Regions from separate parts of the Rhizobium sp. WSM1274 genome, predicted to be linked through region 2. Evidence: predicted binding sites of a transcription regulator. Region 2 holds the regulator's gene; each other region holds the start of a gene.
What was found. The regulator LexA, encoded in region 2, represses DNA repair genes until DNA is damaged. The targets are predictions, from matches to a motif close to TGTTCNNNNTGTGTTCNG.

Region 1 (2,269 bases), 330 kb from region 2:
AGCGGCTGTCGTCGGAGACGATGGCGTTGTGCGCGACCGCCATCAGCGCATCATGGGCGTCGTAATCGTCGCGCGTCGGGAAGAACGCCTCGTTGGTCGCAACCAGCGGCAGGTCGTGAGCATAGGCGAGCCCGATAATCTTCTGCTCGTGCCGCTTGTCGTAAGTGCCGTGCCGCTGCAGTTCGACATAGAGCCGGTCGCCGAAGAGACGCTTCAGCGTGAGCAGCCGGGCTTCCGCCTGAGCGGGATGGCCCTCCTTGATCGCCACGTCGACTGGCCCGGTCAGGGCGCCGCTCAATGCGATCAGCCCTTCCGTGCCTGCCTCCTCCAGCCAGGAGGTGCTGATATGAACAGCCTGGTTGCTCTCGCCGCCGAGATAGGCCCGGCTGACGAGATCGACCAGCCGTTCGTAACCGGCATCCGTCGCAGCGAGAAGAACGATCGCCGGCAGCTTGACCAGAGCCTGCTGACCGCCGCGCTTTTCGGTTTCCAGCCCGTCTTCCATGTCGATCGAGACCTGGCAGCCGATGATCGGCTGCAGGCCGTCCTCCATCGCCTTCTGGGAGAATTCGAGGGCGACGAACAGATTGTTGGTGTCGGTAATCGCAATCGCCGGCTGGCTGTCGCCGGTCGCCTTGTAGAGGATCTTCTTCAGCGGCAGAGCGCCCTCGAGAAGCGAATAGGCGGAATGGACCCTCAGGTGGATGAAGCCCGGCGTGCCGGCCGCCTCACCCGTTGAACCCTTTGCCGTATCCGCCATGACATGCCTTCCCAATCACCCGAATGAATCGGACGCATTGTCGGGCATAAAGGGCGATGATGTCCAGAAGAAGTCCCGCGTCCGGACCGCATGATTGCCATGCGATCCCCTGAAAACTTTAGAACGCCATGACGATGAGCGAGAAGCTGGCAACGAACATTGCGATGGAGGTGAATGCTGCGATATCACGGATCATGTCAGTCACCGGGCTCTCCTTTACTCGTTATGTTTTCAGTTTGTTCTATGTATGTTCTGTTGTCAACAGGAATCTTTTCCTTCTTTCTTGTGTTGGAAAAATGCCGGGATGTGCACCTGTGAATCGCTGCGAGCCAGCGCCCAATGTGACGGCTAGCAGGTTTCCCCTTCTCGGCCCGTCCCGGATCCTCACGGCGCCTAGACGGCCAGCCTCCTCGGCCGTCCGTCTAATTCCGGCCATCGTTCCCTTTTTGTTCTTTACACTTCGCAGCGTATTTGCCAGCATCTAGCGGAGAGGAGAATGGCATGTTGGATATTGCGATGCTGAACGCATTCGTGGTGGAGGCGAAGGCTGCAACCTATGTCGGCGGCGGCGTGGCGCGCCCGCCCTGCCGGCCAAGCTCCCACGACATCGGTTACGAACGCGGCAACTGGCGCTATCTCGACAGCTATTTCGGCGGCACCGATTTCGCCGGACAGGAAGTGGTATGGTTTGCCGACGAGCCCGTCTGGGCGATGAATTATTTCGGCTGCGTCATTGCGCCTGATCTCATCAACGGCGCAGCAGCCGGAACGGTGATCAAGGCGGCCCTTTCGGCGATGTATCGAGAGGGCCGGTTTCTCGGCGGAATGGAATTCGACCATCCGTTCGGCCGCTATATCGATCGCAGCGAAGGCGACTGCGCGCGGTTCGCCGGGCACGAATGCATCATGGTCTACGGCCAGAAGCCCTATATGCTCGACTATCGCGGCGGACTGATCATCCCTTGATCGCTGCCCACTGCTGTTCTGTCAAAAGTGCATATTGTCCGGCCAGGAGGTCGACGAGATCAGCCCCTCATCCGGCTGCCGCCACCTTCTCCCCGCTCGCGGGGCGAAGGGACATGCCGCAACGGCTTTCCCTACCCTCGACGCTGCGTTTGGCACGTCCCCTCGCCCCGTTTTTTACGGGGAGAGGGTGAGGGGCAGCCATCGGCGCAAACCGGACACCGTGAGCCGCAGTCTCAGAAATCGACGATCTTGCCGTCGGAGATCGTCACGCGCCGATCCATGCGGCGGGCGAGCTCGTGATTATGGGTGGCGATAAGAGCCGCAAGGCCGGACTGGCGCACCAGCGCTTCCAGCGCGTCGAAGACATAGCTTGCCGTCTCAGGGTCGAGATTGCCGGTCGGCTCGTCGGCAAGAAGCAGGGTCGGCGCATTGGCGACGGCGCGGGCAATCGCAACCCGCTGCTGCTCGCCGCCGGAAAGCTCGCCCGGGCGATGCGAGCCGCGATGGCCGATGCGCATATAATCGAGAAGCTGGCCGGCCCGC
Region 2 (2,269 bases):
CCCTCCGCGCCGCAACGGAAGCGGAAAGCCCGGTTGCGAGCGGTGAAGACATTGCCTCGTCGCGCCGATGCCTCGCTCTCCTCGACGCTCGCGATCCCGAGCGGCTCCAGATAGGTCTTGTCGGCAAAGAAGACGCAGGCATTCTTCGTTCCGAAGGGATGGCGCGCATCGGCGGCAACGGTGAAGCCGAGCTTGCCGAGCCTTTCGCGCGCCAGATCGATGTCGACGACCGGCAGCACGACATGATCCAGCGGGTACGGTTTGGTGGAATGCGTGTTCATCATATCCCTCCTCAAATCGGCAAGAGATGTGCGACAGCGCCACCCTCAATGCAAGACATGTGTCCAATCCGGCGAATGAAAATAAGAATCTCGACGAGTTGGTTCCAAGTTTTACGGAAATTTAGCTACTTGCGGAACACATATGGAACATATAGTGTCTGTTCTGGATTTGTTTCAATCACGAGGTCACAACGTCGATGCTCACGCGCAAACAACAGGAGCTTCTCCTTTTCATTCATGAGCGCATGAAGGAATCCGGCGTTCCGCCATCTTTCGACGAAATGAAGGATGCCCTGGACCTCGCTTCGAAGTCCGGGATTCATCGCTTGATTACAGCGCTCGAGGAACGTGGCTTCATTCGCCGCCTACCGAACCGGGCCCGCGCGATCGAGGTCATCAAGCTTCCGGAGGCCTACAGCCCCAGCATCCAGCCGCGGCGTGGCTTTTCGCCGAGCGTCATCGAGGGCAGCCTCGGCAAGCCACAGCCGGTCGCCGCTCCTGCCCCTGCAAAACCCGTCGCCGACAACGGCAACTCGGTCTCCGTGCCGGTCATGGGCCGCATCGCCGCCGGTGTTCCGATCTCGGCGATCCAGAACAACACCCACGACATCGTCGTTCCGGCCGACATGCTCGGTTCCGGTGAACATTATGCGCTGGAGGTCAAGGGCGATTCGATGATCGACGCCGGCATCTTTGACGGCGACACCGTGATCATCCGCAACGGCAGCACCGCAAGTCCTGGCGACATCGTCGTTGCTCTCGTCGACGACGAGGAAGCGACACTCAAACGCTTCCGCCGCAAGGGCGCCTCGATTGCGCTCGAAGCCGCCAACCCGGCTTACGAGACCCGGATTTTCGGGCCGGACCGTGTCAAGGTTCAGGGCAAGCTCGTCGGTCTTATTCGCCGCTATCACTGACCTTGGCTAGACCGGGCTCGGTAAAACTATTGCTGCGCCAGTCATAGGCGCGATGGCGCATCCATGGCCGCGACAATGCATCGAATGCGGTTGCCACCTCCAGGCCGGCGTTCGTGAAGCGCAACTCGACGGAACCGGTCCTGCGCAGCGTTTCACCGGTGAAGAGCGTCGCACCTGAGCGGCAGCTGTTGAAGCGCAGGCGGACCGACGTCACGACGATATCGGCGGCGTCGCATGCGGGGCCGAGATAGGCGGCATTGTCGATGACGGCCACGACCTGGCCATTGCCAAGCCTTGATGTGCACCAGGCCTTTTTGACGCAGGAAAAGCGGTTTGCTTCACCGGCCGCTGCGGCTGCACGCATCGCGGTCCTCGCTTCGGTCTGCTGATCGCGGGAAAGCCTGACGCGGCGGTCTTCTCCCTCCGGCGGGATAGCAGGACCATCCAGCATCTTCGGCGGATCATGCGTCGGCAGGACCAGCGCTCTCTGCCATTGGTCGAAGATGAAATCCGGCGGTCGTTCACGGTTGGACGCCATTGCTGCCGCCTCGACGACCGCGACGAGATTGCCATCCTCCGAAATCACCAGATCCGGCGGCCGGGGAACCGGTAGAAGGAACAGGATGAGCGTCGAGACTGCGATGATCGATGTGCCGGAATGGCGCAGTCGCGTCCGGAGCAGCGTCAGCAGAAGAAAGCCTGCCACGGCGACCGCGAAATACCAGCCGGGCAAACGGCCAACGTCGATATTGCCGCCCCAGCCGGATACCGTCTTTGCGACCGCGATCACCAGATCGAGGCCGAATCCGACGACCTTCCAGGCCCAAACATCCAGACCGAAAGGCATGAGCAGCATCGCCAGCAGCCCGGCCGGCATGACGATAAAGGAGATGATCGGCATCGTCGCGAGGTTTGCCGGCAGGCCATAGGCGGTCAGGCGATGAAAATGGTCGATCGAAAACAGCGCGGTTGAAAAGCCGCCGATCAGCGACGTCAGGAAGACGCCGCCGAAGAAACCCGCAACCGTAACGACCGGCCTGATGATCGGCAGCTTGAGGAAGGCGTTTTCGC
Region 3 (2,269 bases), 1.0 Mb from region 2:
GGCTCTGTCGCACCAGTCCGCGAAGGCTGCGATCGCCGCATCCGCGCCGATCTCATTCAGTGTTTCGTGACGCATGTCCTGATATATCTCAGTGCTGATACGGGAGAAGCCTTGTCCTTTCAAATGGTTTGACAGCCAGAGCAGGGCTTTTCCACGCTCCGTCGCAGGATCCTGCCCGCCTCCGACGAGATAGACGGGCATGTCCCGCGGCAGCCGGTCGAGGTGGGTTTTCTGCGGCGCGCGGAAGGTCAGTTCGAAGAGATCGAGCCAGAGAGAGACTGAGGCGTCGAAGCCGCAGAGCGGATCGGCGACATACTTGTCGACTTCATCGGGAAGACGCGACAGCCAGTCGAACTCGGTGCGGCGGCCGGGAATGGATTTGCCCCAGGTGCCGAAGGTAAGCTTCGGCAGCAGGCCGCTCGGCACGTCGGAGCCCTTCAGCATGCGCTCGGCAAGCAGGATCGCCTGGGCGGCGCGGCCGGCAAGGCCGACGGCGAAATTCGAATTCCAGATCGCGACGGCGTCGAAGTCGGCCGGAGCCGTGACGGTAGCGTTGAGGGTGATGAGGCCGCCCATCGAATGGCCGAAGAGGATCACAGGCAGGCCGGGATGGCGGGAGGCCGCATAACCGCGCATAGCGATGACGTCGCCGGCCACCTTTTCGACCCCACCCCGCCAGGCAAAGCGACCGATCGGCGCATCGGGTGCCGTCGTCTCGCCGTGGCCGCGATGATCGTGGACATAGACGTGATAGCCGCGCGCCGCCATCGCCTCGGCAAAGGAGCGGTATCGTTTCGAATGTTCGGCCAAACCGTGCGATATCAACAAGATGCCGCGTGCTGCAGCTTCGGCCTTGGCATGGTGATATGCCAGCGACGCCCCAGGCACGGCCAACCTTTGCGTTTCAGCAAACATATGGATCCTCCCGGCGGCAACAGACCAGATCGCTGGGTAATTGCAACATCGGCGCTTGATTATCCGACAATAAATTGCGGCCCTGTTGCGATTCAGGGTTGCGGCCTTTCGATCTTCGTGCTTATTTGTTCCTGTATTGTTCTTTTTTGGGGGTTGAAATGAGCAGCATGCAGTTGCGTACCTTGACGTTTGCCGTGTCGATGGTTGTTGCCGGCGCCGCCGTGGCGCAGGAGGCCGGCGGGCGCACCCGCTTCATTCTGGCGGCGAGCTGGCAGCCGGCCTTTTGCCAGACGAACCAGAAGAAGGCCGAATGCGCAAGCCAGACCGGCGAGCGCCCCGACGCGACGAACTTCTCGTTGCACGGGCTCTGGCCGATGCGGGAGGATTATTGCGGGGTGAGCGCCGAGCAGAAGACCGCCGACAAGGATGGCGACTGGAACAAGCTGCCGGAGGTCACGCTTGCGGCAGAGACGCAGGCGGCGCTGGCAAAGGCGATGCCCGGCACGGAATCCGGCCTGGAACGGCATGAATGGGTGAAGCATGGCACCTGCACGAAGATGAGCGCCGACGACTATTTCGGTGTCGGCGTGCATCTGGTGGGCGCACTGAACGCGTCGGCCGTGCGCGATCTCTTCGCTGCCAATATCGGCAAGCCGGTCAAGGCCGAAGCGATCAAGGCGGCTTTCGACAAGAGTTTTGGGCCGGGTGCCGGCGACCGCGTCAAGATGAGCTGCCGGCGGGCCGGCAATATCAGGATGATCAGCGAACTGACGATCGGGCTTTCGGAAGCCGCCGGAGCGGCATCGGCGAAAAGTGCCGGGCTTGCCGATCTGATCCAGGGTGCTGGAAAAACGTCGTTCGGCTGCGACGAGGGCGTCGTCGATGCTGCGGGCTTTTGACCGGAAATCCTGAGTAAACCGGGTTTCGGCGTTGCCCGGAGGCGCTGTTTCGCCTACATAGCGGCACAATCAAAGTTTCCCGCCCGGAGCAGCGCAGCATGGCACGTCAGTTCATCTATCATATGTCCGGCCTTAACAAGGCCTATGGCAACAAGAAGATCCTGGAGAATATCCACCTTTCGTTCTACCCGGATGCCAAGATCGGTATCCTTGGTCCGAACGGCGCGGGTAAATCCACCGTGCTGCGCATCATCGCAGGCCAAGACAAGGAGTATACCGGCGAAGCCTGGCTCGCCGAAGGTGCGACCGTCGGCTATCTGGAGCAGGAGCCGCATCTCGATGCAAACAAGACGGTGTTCGAGAACGTCATGGAAGGCGTTGCCTCGAAGACGGCTGTCCTCGATCGCTACAATGAATTGATGATGAACTATTCCGACGAGACGGCGGAAGAGGGC

Region 1: a site for LexA is predicted at 998-1,015, ahead of N2600_RS07945 (DUF5680 domain-containing protein). Genes of this name have one in related genera too.
Region 3: a site for LexA is predicted at 1,042-1,059, ahead of N2600_RS14825 (ribonuclease T2 family protein). Genes of this name have one in related genera too.

What each region holds. Positions count from the first base shown of each region.
Region 1 is NZ_CP104138.1:1,564,827-1,567,095, reverse strand. Features, by position in the region: gene dnaE (DNA polymerase III subunit alpha) at 1-760, opposite strand, end outside; gene N2600_RS07945 (DUF5680 domain-containing protein) at 1,262-1,726, shown strand; gene N2600_RS07940 (ABC transporter ATP-binding protein) at 1,960-2,269, opposite strand, start outside.
Region 2 is NZ_CP104138.1:1,897,538-1,899,806, reverse strand. Features, by position in the region: gene N2600_RS09660 (VOC family protein) at 1-281, opposite strand, end outside; gene lexA (transcriptional repressor LexA) at 479-1,198, shown strand; gene N2600_RS09650 (ComEC/Rec2 family competence protein) at 1,179-2,269, opposite strand, start outside.
Region 3 is NZ_CP104138.1:2,937,546-2,939,814, reverse strand. Features, by position in the region: gene N2600_RS14830 (alpha/beta fold hydrolase) at 1-915, opposite strand, end outside; gene N2600_RS14825 (ribonuclease T2 family protein) at 1,074-1,814, shown strand; gene ettA (energy-dependent translational throttle protein EttA) at 1,913-2,269, shown strand, end outside.